Regions from separate parts of the Geodermatophilus sp. SYSU D00079 genome, predicted to be linked through region 1. Evidence: riboswitches for the same ligand, from Rfam matches in the RefSeq annotation. Region 1 holds a riboswitch; the other holds the start of a gene.

Region 1 (7,658 bases):
CCGCCGTCCTCGCCGCCCGGGAGGTCGCCGCCCAGCGCGGTGGCCGCACGGTGCTCGTCGTCGCCGACCGCCCCGCGGCGATCACCATCCCGCACTGGACGCGCTCGATCGCCGGGTTCGGCGACGGCGGGCTGCGCTGGTGCGTCACCACCTGGGACCGCCTGGCGAAGGTCTCCGCGCTGCGGTTCGACGTCGTCATCGCCGACGAGGCGCACATGGTCCGGCACACGACCACGCAGCGGTGGAAGCACTGGAAGGCGGTCTCCGGCGCCGGCCGGGTCAAGGACGCGCCGTTCGTCATCGCCGCCACCGCCACCCCGGCGCACACGCCCCTGGAGCTGCCCTACCTGGCGCCGCAGTTCGCCCAGCGGCACGGCGAGCCGCTGCGCGCCTGGGCCGACCTGCCCGGCCGCCTGGCCGAGCACGGGTTCCACGTGGAACGCGGCCGCTACGGCTGGGCCTGGACCGAGGACGCCGACGAGCGCCGCGCCGACCTCACCCGGCTGCAGGGCTGGCTCGCCGACGGCACGCCTCCAGCGACGCTGCACCGGCCGGCGCCGTGGGGGCCGGTGTCGGTGACCGGGACGCCGGTCGCGCTGACCCCGGCCGAGCGGGCCGCCTACGACTCCGAGTGGCAGGAGTTCCGGGCCGAGATGCAGCTGGCCCGGCGCGCCCGGCAGAGCGCCCGGGGCCGCGCGGCGCTGCTGCGGTTCCGGCAGAAGGCCGGCCTGATCCGCGCACAGGCGACCGTCGACTGGGTCAAGGCGCAGGTGGAGGCCGAGCGGCAGGTCGCGGTGTCGGTGGAGTTCGTGGAGACGGCGGCCGACCCGATCCGCGAGGCCCTGCTGGACTCCGGGGTCGCCGTCGCCGCCATCTACGGCCGCGACCGGTTCGACGTCGAGGCCGAGCGGCTGCGCTTCCAGACCGGCGCCGCACCGGTGTGCGTGTTCACCGTGACCGCTTCGATCAGCCTGCACGCCGGCGAGCTGCTGCCGGACGGCTCGGCCGCCTCGGCTCCCCCGCGGGTCGGGCTGTTCCACCAGCCGCGGTTCTCCGGCATCCAGGCCCGGCAGGTCACCGGCCGCACCCACCGCGACGGCCAGGTCTCCCCGTGGCGGGTGGCCTTCGCCGAGGACACCGTGGAGGAGCAGGTCGCCCGGGTGATGGTGGAGCGGCTGGCGGTCAGCGGGTCGACCGCCGGCGCGGACACGTCGTCCCTGCAGGAGATCGCCGAGCTGCTCGACGCCGACTGGCTGCCGGCGACCGCGCTCACCGACGCCTGAGCGACTCAGCGCGGGGTGCGGGCCGACCGCGCCCCGCGCGAGGTCCAGCCCTGCTCGCGGAGCCGGTCGAACCCGTCCAGGAGCAGGTCGAGGGCGAACTCGAACTCGAACTGCTCGTCGCAGCCCGCCCCGACGCCGGACAGGTCACCGTCGGTGGCGGCCACGGCGATCTCCAGGACGTGCGGGTACCGCTGCGCGAACTCCGCCGCCATGGCCGCCTGCTCCTCGGGGCTCGGCGCCGGGGCGCCGGCATCCCGCGCCTCCTCGAACAGCTCCGGGCTGAAGCCCCAGATGCGGTTGCCCAGCGCGTGCATCACGTGGTGGGTCAGGTCGGCGGAGAAGCCCCCGGACCGGAAGGTGCCGGTGACGGCGTCCATGTAGCCGAGGACGGCGGGCGTCCGGTGGGTCCGGGACTCGATCGCCTGCCGCGCCCACGGGTGCCGCAGCACCGCGCGCCGCGCGGACAGCACCCGCTCGCGCACCGCCGTCCGCCAGTCCAAGGACGGGTCGGGCGCATCGAACTCGCCGATGACGGCGTCGACCATGCCGTCGAGCAGCTCGTCCTTGTTCGCGACGTGCTTGTACAGGGCCATCGGCACGACCCCCAGCTCCTGGGCGAGCCGCCGCATGCTGACCGCGTCGATGCCCGCCTCGTCGGCGAGCCGCACGGCGGCGCGCAGCACCCGTTCCCGGCTGAGCGGGACACGCCGCGCGCCGTCCACCTGCTGGGCCATCCCACCCCTCCGATCGACGGACCCTTGACGAGTGTACGTCGTACACCTACCGTCGGCGCCATGGGTGTACGCCGTACACCTGCAGAGGGAGGGAGCTGGTCATGCACTCGCACCGGAGGACAGCGGTCATCGCGGGGGTCTTCTTCGTCGTCGCGGCGGTGGCGGCGGTCATCGCGTTGGCGCTCTACCAGCCGGCGCTGGGCGACCCGGACTACGTGCTCGGCGCCGGCGCCGACACCCGCGTGCTGTGGGGCGGCTTCCTGGAGGTCGTGCTCGCCGCCTCGTGCATCGGCACGGCGGTGACCCTGTACCCCGTCGTCCGGGAGCACGGGGAGGGCATCGCGCTGGGCTACGTCTGCGGCCGCCTGCTGGAGGCCGCGGTCATCGTCGTCGGCATCGTCAGCGTCCTGTCGATCGTCACGCTGCGCCGGAACGCCGCGGACGGCGGGGGCACGGACGACGGGACGCTGGCCGCCGTCGCGGAGTCACTCGTGGCCCTGCACGACTGGACGTTCCTGCTGGGCCCGGGCCTCGTCATCGGCGTCAACAGCCTGCTGCTCGCCGTCCTGGTGTACCGGTCCCGGCTCGTGCCGCGCTGGATCGCCGTCCTCGGCCTGGTGGGCGGCCCGGTCGTGTTCGCGTCGTCGACCGCGATCCTGTTCGGCCTCTACGACCAGGTCTCCGTGTGGGGCATGGCCGCCGCGCTGCCCGTGACCGCCTGGGAGATGAGCCTCGCCGTCGTCCTGATCACCCGGGGGTTCCGGCCCGCACCCCGCCCGGCCGTCCCGGTCGCGCGCCCCGCGGTGACCGTCCCCGCCTGAACCGCCCAGGTCAGGGCACGAGCACCGCACGGCCCACGACCCGGCCGGCGCGGAGGTCCCCGAGCACCCGGGCGGCCTCCGCGAGCGGGTGCGTGGTGACCGTGGCCACCAGGCGGCCACGCGCGGCGAGGTCGAGGGCGTCGACGAGCTCGGCGCGACGGTTGCCCACCGAGGTGACGATCCGCTGCTCCGGGACCACCATCGCCAGGGGCGTGATCTCGACCCGGTCGAAGCTGTAGCCGACGTAGACCAGCGTCCCCCGCTTGCCGAGCGCGGCCAGCGCGGCCGCGCCGGTCTCGCGGGTGCCCACCAGCTCGAAGACGACGTCGGCGCCGCGCCCGCCGGTCGCCCTCCGCACGGCCGCTGCCACGTCCTGTCGCGACGCGTCCACGGTCACCTCCGCGCCCAGCTCCGTGGCCAGCGCCAGCCGCTGCGCGGAGCGGGCGACGGCGATCACCCGGACGCCGGCCTCCCGCAGCACCTGTACCAGGGTCAGGCCCACCCCACCCACGCCGTAGACGACGGCGTCCTGGCCCGGGGTGACGCCGGAGACGTCGACCGCGTGCAGCGCCGTCGTCCCGCTGCAGCACAGCGTGGCAGCGGTGGGGAGGTCGACGCCGTCCGGCACCGGCACCGTGGCCGAGGCCGGGACGACCAGCTGTTCGGCGAAACCGCCGTCCGTGGCGAAGGCGAGGAACCCGAGCGGCTCGTCGCACAGGTGGTCCTCGCCGGCACGACACCACCGGCACCGGCCGCAGGCGTGCTGGTAGTGCACCGCCACCCGGTCGCCCACGGCGATCCCGCTGACATCGTCCCCGACCTCGACGACCACGCCGGCGACCTCATGGCCGAGGGTGATCGGCGTCCGCGCGGGCGTGAGCAGCCCGTCGAGGAAGTGCAGCTCCGTCCCGCACACGCCGGCGGCGGCGACGTCCAGCAGCACCTCGGCCGGCCCCGGGACCGGCCGGTCGACGTCCTCCAGCACGAGGGGCTCCCCGGCCCCGTGGAACCGCACGGCACGCATGTGGACTCCATCCCTACGCCGGCATGACCCGGACAGGTTCGAACGGTCGGCGGCCCCAGCCGCCCTCTCAGCCCACTCGGGCGGGCTCCCGCGGTACGGGCGCAGGTTAGCGCGCCGACCCCCGCCGGCCGTCCGGCTGTTAGGTTCGGCGGCAGAAGTGACACGGGGTGTCCCTGCGGGGGCTGAGAGCACACCCGTCGAACCTGCTCCAGTTCGTACTGGCGAAGGGATGTCACGGCGTGGATGCCGACGACCTGCGCGCGGCCCGGGCGGCCCTGCGCGCCACCACCCCCCTGGTGCACTGCCTGACCAACACGGTCGTGCAGACGCTCACCGCGAACGCCCTGCTGGCCGCCGGCGCGGCACCGGCCATGGTCGACGCCCCGGAGGAGGCCGCCGACTTCGCCGCCGTCGCCTCCGCCGTGCTGGTCAACGTGGGCACGGTGAACGCCCGCACCGCCGAGGCGATGCGCCTGGCGGCCCGGTCGGCGGGCGCCGCCGGCACGCCGTGGGTCCTCGACCCGGTGGCCGTCGGCGGGCTGGCCTTCCGCACCGGGCTGGCCACCGAGCTGGTCGGGCTGCGGCCCACGGTGGTCCGGGGCAACGCCTCGGAGGTGATGGCGCTGGCCGGCGCGGGCGGCGGCGGCCGCGGGGTGGACAGCACGGCCGGCGCAGACGCCGCGGCCCCGGCCGCGGCCGACCTGGCCCGCCGCACCGGTGGGGTGGTGGCCGTCAGCGGCGCGGTCGACCTGGTCACCGACGGACGGCGGACGGTCCGCGTGGGGGGCGGGTCGGAGCTGCTGACCCGCACGACCGGCGCCGGCTGTGCCCTGGGCGCGCTGGTGGCCGCCTACGTCGCCGCCACCGGGGACGCCCTCGCCGGCACCGTCGCCGCGCACGCCCACGTGGCGCTGGCCGCCGAGGTCGCCGCCGACCTCGCCGACGGCCCGGGCACGTTCACCCCGGCCTGGCTGGACGCGCTGGACGCCCTCGACGGCGACTCGCTGGCCGGCGCCGACGTCCGGGAACACCGGTGACCCCCTTCGACCCAACCCTCTACCTGGTGACCGACACCGCGCTGTGCGCTCCCCGGCCGGTCGCCGACGTGGTCCGCGCCGCGGTGGCCGGCGGGGTCACCGCCGTCCAGGTGCGCGACAAGACCGCGACCCGCCGGGAGCTGCTGGCGCTCACCCGGGCGGTGCAGGCGGCGCTGGCCGACCGCCCGGACGTGGCCGTCGTGGTCAACGACGCGGTGGACGTCGCCGCGGTCGCCGGCGCCGACGGCGCGCACGTGGGCCAGGACGACCTGCCGCCGGAGGAGGCCCGCGCACTGCTCGGGCCGGACCGGCTGCTCGGGGTGAGCGTCTCCTCGGCGGCCGAGCTCGACGCGGTGCTGGCCCTGCCGGCCGGCACCGTCGACGTCGTCGGCCTGAGCCCGGTGTGGGCCACCCCCACGAAACCGGACGCCGCTCCCGGGCTGGGTCTCGAGGGCACCGCCGCGCTGGCGGCCGCGGCCCGCGCCGGGGGCCTGACCGCGGTGGCGATCGGCGGCATCGACGCCGGCCGGGCGACCCGGGTGGCGCGCACCGGCGTGGACGGCCTCTGCGTGGTGTCGGCGATCTGCGCCGCGGCCGACCCCGGGGCGGCGGCCCGCGCCCTGCGCGCCGGGATCGCCGCCGGCCGTCCCGCGGAGGCGCACCGGTGACCGCGCCGCGCGTGCCGGTCGCGCTCACCGTGGCCGGCAGCGACCCCAGCGGCGGCGCCGGCATCCAGGCCGACCTCAAGACCTTCAGCGCGCTCGGGGCCTACGGGACGGCGGTGCTGACCGCCCTCACCGCGCAGAACACCCGCGGTGTGACCGGTGTGCACCCGGTGCCCGCGGAGTTCGTCGCCCAGCAGCTGGACACGCTGCTCGACGACGTCCCCGTGGCCGCCACCAAGCTCGGCATGCTCGGGACGGCCGAGGTGGTGGCCGCGGTGGCCGGCGTCCTGGCCGCCCGACCCGCCGGCCCGGTGGTCTGCGACCCGGTGATGGTGTCGACCAGCGGCCACCGGCTGATCGACGAGACCGCCGTGGACGCCGTCCGCACCACCCTGCTGCCGCTCGCCGACCTGGTCACCCCCAACGTGCCCGAGGCGGCGGCGCTCCTGGACACCGCGCCCGCGACCGACGTCGACGGGCTGGTCGCCCAGGGGGAGGCGCTGCTGGCGCTCGGGCCGCGGGCGGTGCTGCTCAAGGGCGGCCACCTCGGCGGGGAGGAGAGCGTCGACGTCCTGGTCACCGCGGCCGGCGCCACGCCCACCCGGCGGCCGCGGGTGACGACGACGGCCACCCACGGCACCGGCTGCACGCTGTCCTCCGCGCTGGCCGCCCTCGCCGCCGCGCAGGGGGCCGACGACTGGCTGCCCCTGGTGGAACGGGCCCGGGACTACCTGCAGGCCGCGCTGGCCGCCGGCACCGCGCTGGGCATCGGCTCCGGCGCGGGGCCGGTGCACCACTTCGCCGGCATCTGGGGCCCCACGGGCGGGTGACCACGGGACCGCTGCTCGCCGACACGCCGCAGCGGGCGCGTCCTCGCGCAGGGAACCGATGATCGACTGCGCCGCGGCGCGCTCGGGGGCGTCCACGTCACCCGGTCGGAGGACCGGCGACGATGGGGGCAGGGCCGGCGACAGCGAGGAGGTGGGGCGTGCGGCGGGAGGCGAGCATCCTCCACCTGGACCTCGACGCCTTCTTCGCCGCCGTCGAGCAGCGGGACAAGCCGTCGCTGCGCGGGCGACCGGTGGTCGTGGGCGGGGTCGGCGGCCGCGGTGTGGTGGCGACGGCGTCCTACGAGGCGCGGGCCTACGGGGCGCGCTCGGCGATGTCCACCGCGGAGGCCCGGCGGCGCTGCCCGTCGGGGACGGCGTTCCTCGGCGGCCGGTTCGCCGCCTACCGGCGCACCTCCGACGTCGTCATGGAGCTGCTGCGCGAGCTCTCCCCACTGGTGGAGCCGGTGTCGATCGACGAGGCCTACGTCGACCTCGCGGCCGGTCCCCGCCACGACCTGTCGGTGGACGGTGTGACGGAACTGGCCCGCGAGCTCAAGGAGCGGATCACCGCGGCGACCGGCGGGGTGACCGGGTCGGTGGGCATCGGGTCGTCGAAGCTCATGGCCAAGATCGCCTCCGACCTCGACAAGCCCGACGGGCTGGTCGTCGTCCCCCCGGGGTCGGAGCTGGACGTGCTGCACCCGCTGCCGGTGACCCGGCTCGGCGGCGTCGGGCCGGCCACCGCCGAGCGGCTGCACCAGATCGGCGTGAAGACCGTCGCCGACCTCGCCGCCCGGTCGCTGCCCGACCTGGTCGCCCTGACCGGCCGGGCGCACGGCGCCGGGCTGTACGCGCTGGCCCGCGCCGAGGACGACCGGCCGGTGGTGGCCGAGCGCGGCGCGAAGTCGGTGTCCCAGGAGTCGACCTTCGAGCGGGACCTCACCGACGTCGCCGTCCTCACCCGCGAGATCGACACGATGGCGGCGCGGGTGGCCGCCCGGCTGCGCGACGCCGACCTCTCCGGCCGGACGGTGACGCTCAAGCTGCGCCGCTACGACTTCACCACGCTCACCCGCTCGCAGACGCTGCCGCAGCCGACGGACGACCCGCGGGTGATCGCCTCGATCGCCCGACGGCTGCTCACCGAGGCCGGCACCGCCGGGGGGTTGCGGTTGCTCGGCGTCGGCGTCTCGGGGCTGTCGCCCTACGCGCAGGGCGACCTGTTCGCGACCGACGACGACGCGCCGGCCGAGGAGGACCTGCT
Region 2 (7,658 bases), on a different contig from region 1:
TCCATGGCGGTGGCCAGCCGGGTGCCGCGGCGCAGCGCGGCCACCAGCAGAGCGAAGGCGGTGCCGGCGAACAGCCGGGCCGCGGCGACCGGGTTCGCGCCGGCGGCCACGCCGCGGGCGCGGCGGGCCGAGCGGATGGTCTCCCACTCCGCGGCCAGCAGCGGCACCAGCCGCAGCGCGGCCAGCGCGCCGTAGGCGAACCGGGTGGACACCCGCCAGTGCACGGTGAGCGCGTCGGCCAGCCGCACCGGGTCGGTCGAGGCCACGAGCAGCACCCCGGGCAGCGCCAGCGCCACCACCCGCAGCCCCCAGGTGGCGCCGCTGAGCCACGCGGCCGCGCCGTCCAGCGCCCCAAAGGCGACGTTGACCCACGCCACGCCGGCCGCGCTCAGCAGCAGCGGCCAGGTGCGCCGCAGCACCTCGCGGGGACGGGTGAGCCCGGCGGCGGGCAGCAGCGCGAGCTCCGCGGCGAGCAGGACCGCCGGGGTCACCAGGTCGCCGCTGACCAGCAGCACCGCCGTCACCAGGGCGATGGCGGAGAGCTGGGCCACCGGGTTGACCGCCGACAGCGGGACGGGACGGGCCGGGCCGAGCGCGAGCGGGGCGGTCACGGCACGGCCACCGGTGCGCCGAGGGGGAGGACGTCGTCGGCCAGCGCGGCGACGACCGCGGCGTCGTGGGTGACCAGGCACAGCGCCCGCTCGCCGTCCTGCTGCTCGGCGAGCAGCGCGACCAGCCCGGCCCAGGTGTCGCGGTCCTGCCCGAAGGTCGGCTCGTCGAGGACCAGCACCCGCGGGCGGGTGGCCAGCGCCGTGGCGACCGACAGCCGCCGCTGCTGGCCGCCGGAGAGGGTGAACGGGTTGGCCTCGGCCAGCGGGGCCAGGCCGAGCCGCTCGAGCAACTCCTCGGCGGTGGCGTGGGCCTGCGCGGCGCCGGCCCCGGACCGCAGCGGCCCCAGCGACAGCTCGTCGCGGACCCGGCCGGTGAGGAACTGGTGCTCCGGGTGCTGGAACACCGTCCCGATCCGTTCCACCAGCTCCGCCGCCGGCCAGCGCGACGGCGGCCGGCCGGGACGGCGCAGGCCCGCGGTGAGCGCCGGCGCGGCGGTGACCTGCCCGGTGGTGGGCGCGCGCAACCCGGCCAGCAGCAGCGCCAGCGTGGACTTGCCGGTGCCGTTGGGGCCGGTCACCGCCAGCGTCCGGCCGGCGCGGAGGACGGCGTCGGTCGGCGGCAGCGCGGGGACGGCGGACCCGCGGTGGGTGTACCCGGCGGCGGCGGCGGTGAGCAGCGGCTCGCCGGGCGGGTGCGGGCAGCGGTCGGGGAAGCGCAGCGGCGCCGGCGTCCACCCGGCCCCGTGCTCGACGGCGCCACCGCTCGGGAGCAGCTCCACGACCCGGTCGACCAGCGGCAGCCAGCCCTCGATGTCGTGGTCGACGACGACCAGCGTGGCGCCGCGGCCGGCGACGGCCCGGGTGACCGCGCCGCGGACCAGTTCGGCGCCGGCGGGGTCCAGCTGGGCGGTCGGCTCGTCCAGCAGCAGCAGCCCCGGCCGCGGGGCGAGGGCACCGGCCAGCACCAGCCGCTGCTTCTGCCCGCCGGACAGCGCCCCGGTCGGCCGGTCGCGGCCGAGGTCGAAGCCGACCGCGTCCAGCGCCGCGTCGACGGCCGGCCAGATCACCGCGGGCGGCGCGCCGGCGTTCTCCAGCCCGAAGGCGACGTCGTCCCCGGCGCGGGTCATGACCAGCTGCGCGTCGGGGTCCTGGAAGACCATGCCGACCCGCTGCCGCCTCCGGTCCGGCGGGACGCCGTCGACGGTGAGCACGCCGACGGCGTCGCCGCTCTCGGGGTCCAGCAGCCCGCCCAGGGCGCGCAGCAGCGTGGACTTGCCCGACCCCGAGGCGCCGGTGAGCAGCACTCGCTCACCCGGCTCGATCCGCAGGTCGACGTCGCGCACGGCCCACGCGCGGCGGGTGGCGTGCCGGAACCCCCACCCGGCCAGCGCGACGGCGGCCGGGCCGGTGCCGTTCAGTGCCGGGTGCGGCCGGAGGCGAACGACGACAGCGCGCCGCTGGCCGCCAGCGCCCGGGTCAGCAGCACGCTGCCCACGCCGGCGACGACCGCGGTGCCGGCCACGACGAGGCCGACGTAGGTCGTCTTCCAGCCCGCGGTCCAGTCGGGGTAGTAGTAGAAGAGGTCGAGGACGGCGGCCATCGCCCCGGCCAGCACCGCCGACAGCAGCGCGGGCACCCAGCCGAACCAGCGGTACCGGAACGCGGCGAACCCGGCCTCACCGGCCAGGCCCTGCAGGATGCCGTAGACGATCGTCGTCGTCCCCCAGGCGGAGCCGAGCAGCGCGGAGACCACCGCCGCGACCAGCTCGGCGAACAGACCGGCGCCGGGCTTGCGGACCACCAGCGGCGCGAGCACCGCCGGCACCAGCCAGACGCCGTACATGAAGGCCTGCCCGGGCGGGAAGGCGGCGAACGCCGTCCCGGTGCCGGCCCACAGCAGGCCCCAGGCCCAGAAGACGACGCCGAAGGCGACGCCGAGGACGGCGGTGACGACGATGTCGACGGTGCGCCAGCGGCCGGGGCGGCCCCGGGTGGGCGCAGCCGACGACGGACGGACGGCCTGCTCGGCCATGTTCTTCCTCCAGACTCCCTGCGCCGGCATGACCCGGATCAGGTTCGAGGGTCTGCGGGATCCCGCACTCTCAGCGCCGAGGCGCTCCCCTGCTGTGTGTTCGGTTGTGCCGCCCAGCCTAGACCGCTGCGCCGGTGCCGCCGTCCGGCCGCTCCCCCGCCGGCTCCGGCGCGGCCCCCACGACGGCGAGATCCCGCGATCTCGCACGCCCCGGGGCTCCGGGACGTGCGAGATCGCGGGATCTCGCCAGAGGGGGAGGGGCCGCCTCAGCCGAGGACGAAGCCCAGGAGCAGGTGCCCGTTGAGGCCGATGATCAGCGCGGCCACGACCGCGCCGGCGATCGTGGTGACCGGCCGGTTCACCCAGTTGCCCATGACCGAGCGGCGGGAGGTCAGCCACAGCAGCGGGACGAGGGCGAAGGGGATGCCGAAGGAGAGCACGACCTGCGACCAGACCAGCGCGGTCGTCGGGTCCCCGCCCAGCACGAGCACCGCCAGCGCCGGGGCCAGGGTGATCAGCCGGCGGGCCAGCACCGGGATGTGGCGGCGCAGGAACCCCGCCATGACCACCTGCCCGGCGTGGGTGCCGACCGAGGAGGAGGCGAACCCCGACGCCAGCAGCGCGACGGCGAAGGCCAGCGCCGCCCCGGTGCCCAGCTGGTCGCCGAGCCCGGCGTGCACGCTCTCCAGCGACTCGATGCCGTCGTCGGCGGTGAACAGCTGCGCGGCGATGACCAGCATCGCGGCGTTGACCAGCCCGGCCAGGCCCATGGCCACCAGGACGTCGATCCGCTGGGCCTTGAGCAGCCGGCGCCGGCCGCTCTCGGTGCGCCCGGCGGTGACGACGTCGCCGTAGCGGCCCGGGGTGAGCGCGGAGTGCACGTAGATGACGTGCGGCATGACCGTGGCGCCCAGGATGCCGGTGGCCAGCAGCAGGCTCTCCGACCCGGAGAACGACGGCACCATGCCCGAGGCGACCCCGCCGGCGTCGACGCCGGAGCTGACCAGCGTGTAACCGAAGCCCAGGCCGATGACCAGCAGCAGCCCGGCGATGACCCGCTCGAAGGGCCGGTGCCCGCGGGACTGCGCGGCCAGCAGCACGAACGCGACCACGGCGGTGATGACCCCGCCGATCGGCAGCGGCACCCCGAACAGCAGGTTCAGCGCCACCGCGCCGCCGACGATCTCGGCCAGGTCGGTGGCGATGGCCACCGCCTCGGCCTGCACCCACAGCCCCTTGGTGACCGGGCGGGGCAGGTTCTCCCGGCACAGGGTGGCCAGGTCGCGCCCGGTCGCCAGCCCGAGCTTGGCGGTCAGCGACTGGATGAGCATCGCCATGAGGTTCGCCGCGACGATGACCCACAGCAGCGTGTAGCCGAAGGAGGCGCCGCCGGAGAAGTTGGTCGCGAAGTTGCCCGGGTCCACGTAGGCCACCGCGGCCACGAACGCCGGCCCCAGCAGGGGCCAGATCCGGCGGCGGCTGCCCGGTGCCGGCCTCCGTTCGGGCGAGCCGACCAGGGTGGTCGGGAGGACTGCGGCCTCGGTCTTCGACAGGTACACGGCGGCCTCGCAGCGGTGCGACGGTGGATGGGCACTCCTCGCTGTGCCCGCGCCCGCTGACACGCCGGGGCCAACGTGTGGCCCCCGGGGGCCGAGGTGAGGCTGTCCTACGCGGTGCCGTGGTCCCGCCGCTCCGCCGCGGCGACGAGCGCCCCGATCCGGCGGGCGTGCGCGCCGTGCCAGTAGACCCGGTCGCACGCCGGGCAGCGGGAGAACGCGTCGTAGCTGCGGCGGGTGCCCGGCGGCAGGCGGTCGGCGACCGCCGCCTTGGCCACCGGCGCCAGCGGCGCGCCGCAGGCGGTGCAGCGGGTCAGCGGGGCCAGCAGGGGGGCGAACCGGTCGAGGACGTCGGCCAGCTGGTCGTCGGGCCGGCTGCCGCGCACCAGCGCGCCCCGGACCAGGGCCTGGCGCATGAGCAGCCCGCGGTCCTGGGTGAGCAGGGCGCGCTCCTCGGCGTTCGCGCGCTCGACCAGCTCCGGGTCGTCGGCGTCGTTGGACCAGGCCGCGTCGACCCCGAGCAGCCGCAGCCGCCGGGCCAGCGCCCCCAGCCCGACGTCGAGGAGGAAGCCGCCCGGCGGTGCGGGCTGGGGCCGGGGCAGGGGGACGACGTCGACCACGCCGTCCCGGTGCACGCGGGCCTCCGGGCCGGCGGGGACGCCGTCCAGCCGCACCCCGCCCACCTCCGTCGGCGGGACGCCGGCGGCCCGCAGCACGTGCCCGAGCGTGGCGTCGGGGTCGAAGGCCAGCCGCCGCTCGCGGGACGGGCGGTCCCGCGGGCGGAGGAGGAAGGCCAGCTCCGGCGGCACCCGGACGACGACGGCCACGACTCACGCGACGACGCGGAGGGTCTCCATCGACGGGTCCGCGGCGTCCGGGACCAGCATCCCCGCCTGCACGCCGCTGGTCAGGTAGTCGACGGCCTCCTGGGTGATCCGCTCGCCGGGCGCCAGCACCGGCACGCCCGGCGGGTAGGGGCTGACCAGCTCGGCGGCCACCCGCCCGACCGCCTGGGCCGCGGGCACCTGTTCCACGCGGGCGAAGAACGCCTCCCGGGGCGTCATGACCTGCTCCAGCTCGAGGCCCTGCGGCGAGGGGAGGTCCACCCGCGGCGGGCGCTCCATCGACGCGGCACCCTCCACCAGGGCCCGCATCGCGTCCAGCAGCGCCTTCTCCGTCTCGTCGTCGTCGGCGTGGGTGATGCGGACGTTGATCCGCAGGGTGTCCGCCGACCCGACGTCCACGTGGCAGGCGGCGCGCAGCCAGTCACCGGCCTGGAAGCCGGTGATGCCCAGACCCCGGACGTCGACGGTGATCGCCAGCGGGTCGACGTCGAAGGCGCCGCCGGTGCCGATCACCTCCCGGCCCATGACCGCCAGGCCGGGCAGCGCGGCCAGCTCCGCCCGGATCCGCCCGGCCCGCTCGATCGCCGTCCCCAGCAGCTGCTCGCCCTGCTCGACCATGTGCCGCCGCCACCCGTCGAGGGTGAGGTAGACCAGCGACGAGGAGCTCGTGGTGCCCAGCAGGTCCTCCCGCTGCTCGAGCACCTCCGGGTCCACGCGCGAGCCCTTGAGGTGGAACACCGAGCTCTGCTCGATCGCCGCACCCATCTTGTGCACGCTGGTGACGACGACGTCGGCGCCGGCGTCCATGCCCCAGGCCGGCAGGTCGGGGTGGAACGGGAGGTGCGCGCCCCACGCCTCGTCGACGATCAGCGGGAGGTCCCGCTCGTGGCAGGCCTCCGCGACGCCGGCGATGTCGGCGCAGGTGCCCCAGTCGGTCGGGGTGATCAGCAGCATGCCCTTCGCGCCGGGGTGGGCCGCCAGGGCGCGGCGGACGTCCTCGGGCTCCGGCGGGTGGGCCAGGTGCCGGTCGGCGTCGAGGTGCGGGTGCACCCAGACCGGGCGGATGCCGCTGATGATCAGGCCCGCGACCACGGACTTGTGCGCGTTGCGGCTGACCAGCAGCTCCTCACCGGGACCGGCGACGGAGATCATGGCGCTCTTCACCGACAGCGAGCTGCCGCAGGTGGAGAAGAAGGCCCTGTCGGCGTCGACGGCGTCGGCCATGAGGTCCTCGGCCTGGCTGGTGACGCCCTGGGACTCCCGGCGGTCGTCCAGACCGTTGAGCGAGAGGACGTCGGAGGCGAACACGCCCTCGCCGACGACCTCGACCACCCGCGGGTCCGCGCCGCGGCCCTGCTTGTGACCGGGCGGGCCGAAGACGACGTCGCCTCGGCGGCGGAACTCCTGGAGGGCCTCGAGGACGGGCACGCGTGAGTGGTCCATGGGCCCACCCCTACCCGGACGGGCCGGACAGATACTTGAACAATCAACCAAACAGGGGCAGACTGACGCGCAGTCGTCCAAGGGAGCACCGTCATGCCGGTCCAGCGCCTCAACCACGCCGTCCTCTACGTCCGCGACGTCGCCCGCAGCCACGCCTTCTACCGGGACGTGCTCGGTTTCCGGGCGAAGATGGAGATCCCCGGTGCGGCGGTCTTCCTGCAGGCGGAGGGGTCGTCGAACGACCACGACCTCGGGCTGTTCCAGATCGGCGCGGGCGCCGGGGCCTCCGAGGCCGGCCGGCGCACCGTCGGGCTCTACCACCTGGCCTGGGAGGTCGACACCCTCGCCGAGCTGGCCCGCATCCGCGACGCGCTGCTGCAGGCCGGCGCGCTGGTCGGCATGTCCGACCACGTGACCACCAAGGCGCTCTACGCGCACGACCCCGACGGGCTGGAGTTCGAGGTCTCCTGGCTGCTGCCGGCCGAGGCCATCACCCCCGAGCTGATGGAGGGGGCGGCGACGACCTCGCCGCTGGACCTCGACCGCGAGATCGCCCGCTACGGCGCCCACACGCGCGGCGGCGTCGGGGTCTCGGTCCCCGCCTGACGGGAGGTCCCTGCCCCCACCGCCCGCACGCCCGCGGCGGGATCCCGCAGGGGGCCGGGTGTCAGGATCTCCCCCCGTGGAACCGGTCGAGCTGAGCGCCGGCGCGCTGCGCCTGCGGTCCTGGCGTGCCGACGACGCCGACGACGTCCTGGCCGCGATGCAGGACGCGCTGCTGCGCCGGTGGAACGCCGTCCCCGCCACCACCCGCGAGGACGCCGTGGCGTTCCTGCTCCGGCGGGCCGACTGGTCCGCCGGTGACCACGCCGCGTGGGCCGTGGTCGACGCCGGCGCCGGCACCCTGCTCGGGTCGGTGTCGCTGCACTCGATCGACCGGGCGCAGGCCGGCGCCTCGGTCGGGTACTGGACGGTGCCCGCCGCCCGCGGTCGCGGGGTGGCCCCGCGGGCGGTGGACGCCGCCTGCCGCTGGGCGTTCGCCGACCTGGGCGTCGACCGGGTGGAGCTGTGCCACGCCGTGGCCAACCCGGCCTCGGGGCGGGTCGCGGAGAAGGCCGGGTTCACGGTCGAGGGCCGGCTGCGCCGCTCCTACCGCTACGGCGACGGCGTC

The links. Region 1 has a riboswitch for thiamine pyrophosphate ahead of thiM (hydroxyethylthiazole kinase). Riboswitches for the same ligand answer to the same signal wherever they lie in the genome.
Region 2: another riboswitch for thiamine pyrophosphate. It lies ahead of ACI79E_RS11265 (ECF transporter S component); the one in region 1 lies ahead of thiM (hydroxyethylthiazole kinase).

What each region holds. Positions count from the first base shown of each region.
Region 1 covers NZ_JBJGZS010000022.1:27,352-35,009, forward strand. The annotation lists gene ACI79E_RS16660 (helicase) at 1-1,283, shown strand, start outside; gene ACI79E_RS16665 (TetR/AcrR family transcriptional regulator) at 1,289-2,017, opposite strand; gene ACI79E_RS16670 (DUF4386 domain-containing protein) at 2,119-2,838, shown strand; gene ACI79E_RS16675 (alcohol dehydrogenase catalytic domain-containing protein) at 2,849-3,862, opposite strand; TPP riboswitch at 3,855-3,964, opposite strand; TPP riboswitch at 4,016-4,109, shown strand; gene thiM (hydroxyethylthiazole kinase) at 4,102-4,899, shown strand; gene thiE (thiamine phosphate synthase) at 4,896-5,567, shown strand; gene thiD (bifunctional hydroxymethylpyrimidine kinase/phosphomethylpyrimidine kinase) at 5,564-6,394, shown strand; gene ACI79E_RS16695 (DNA polymerase IV) at 6,553-7,658, shown strand, end outside.
Region 2 covers NZ_JBJGZS010000011.1:41,716-49,373, reverse strand. The annotation lists gene ACI79E_RS11275 (energy-coupling factor transporter transmembrane component T) at 1-611, opposite strand, end outside; gene ACI79E_RS11270 (ABC transporter ATP-binding protein) at 608-1,954, opposite strand; gene ACI79E_RS11265 (ECF transporter S component) at 2,026-2,673, opposite strand; TPP riboswitch at 2,641-2,744, opposite strand; gene ACI79E_RS11260 (Nramp family divalent metal transporter) at 2,910-4,202, opposite strand; gene ACI79E_RS11255 (Mut7-C RNAse domain-containing protein) at 4,310-5,026, opposite strand; gene ACI79E_RS11250 (aminotransferase class I/II-fold pyridoxal phosphate-dependent enzyme) at 5,030-6,487, opposite strand; gene ACI79E_RS11245 (VOC family protein) at 6,581-7,093, shown strand; gene ACI79E_RS11240 (GNAT family N-acetyltransferase) at 7,170-7,658, shown strand, end outside.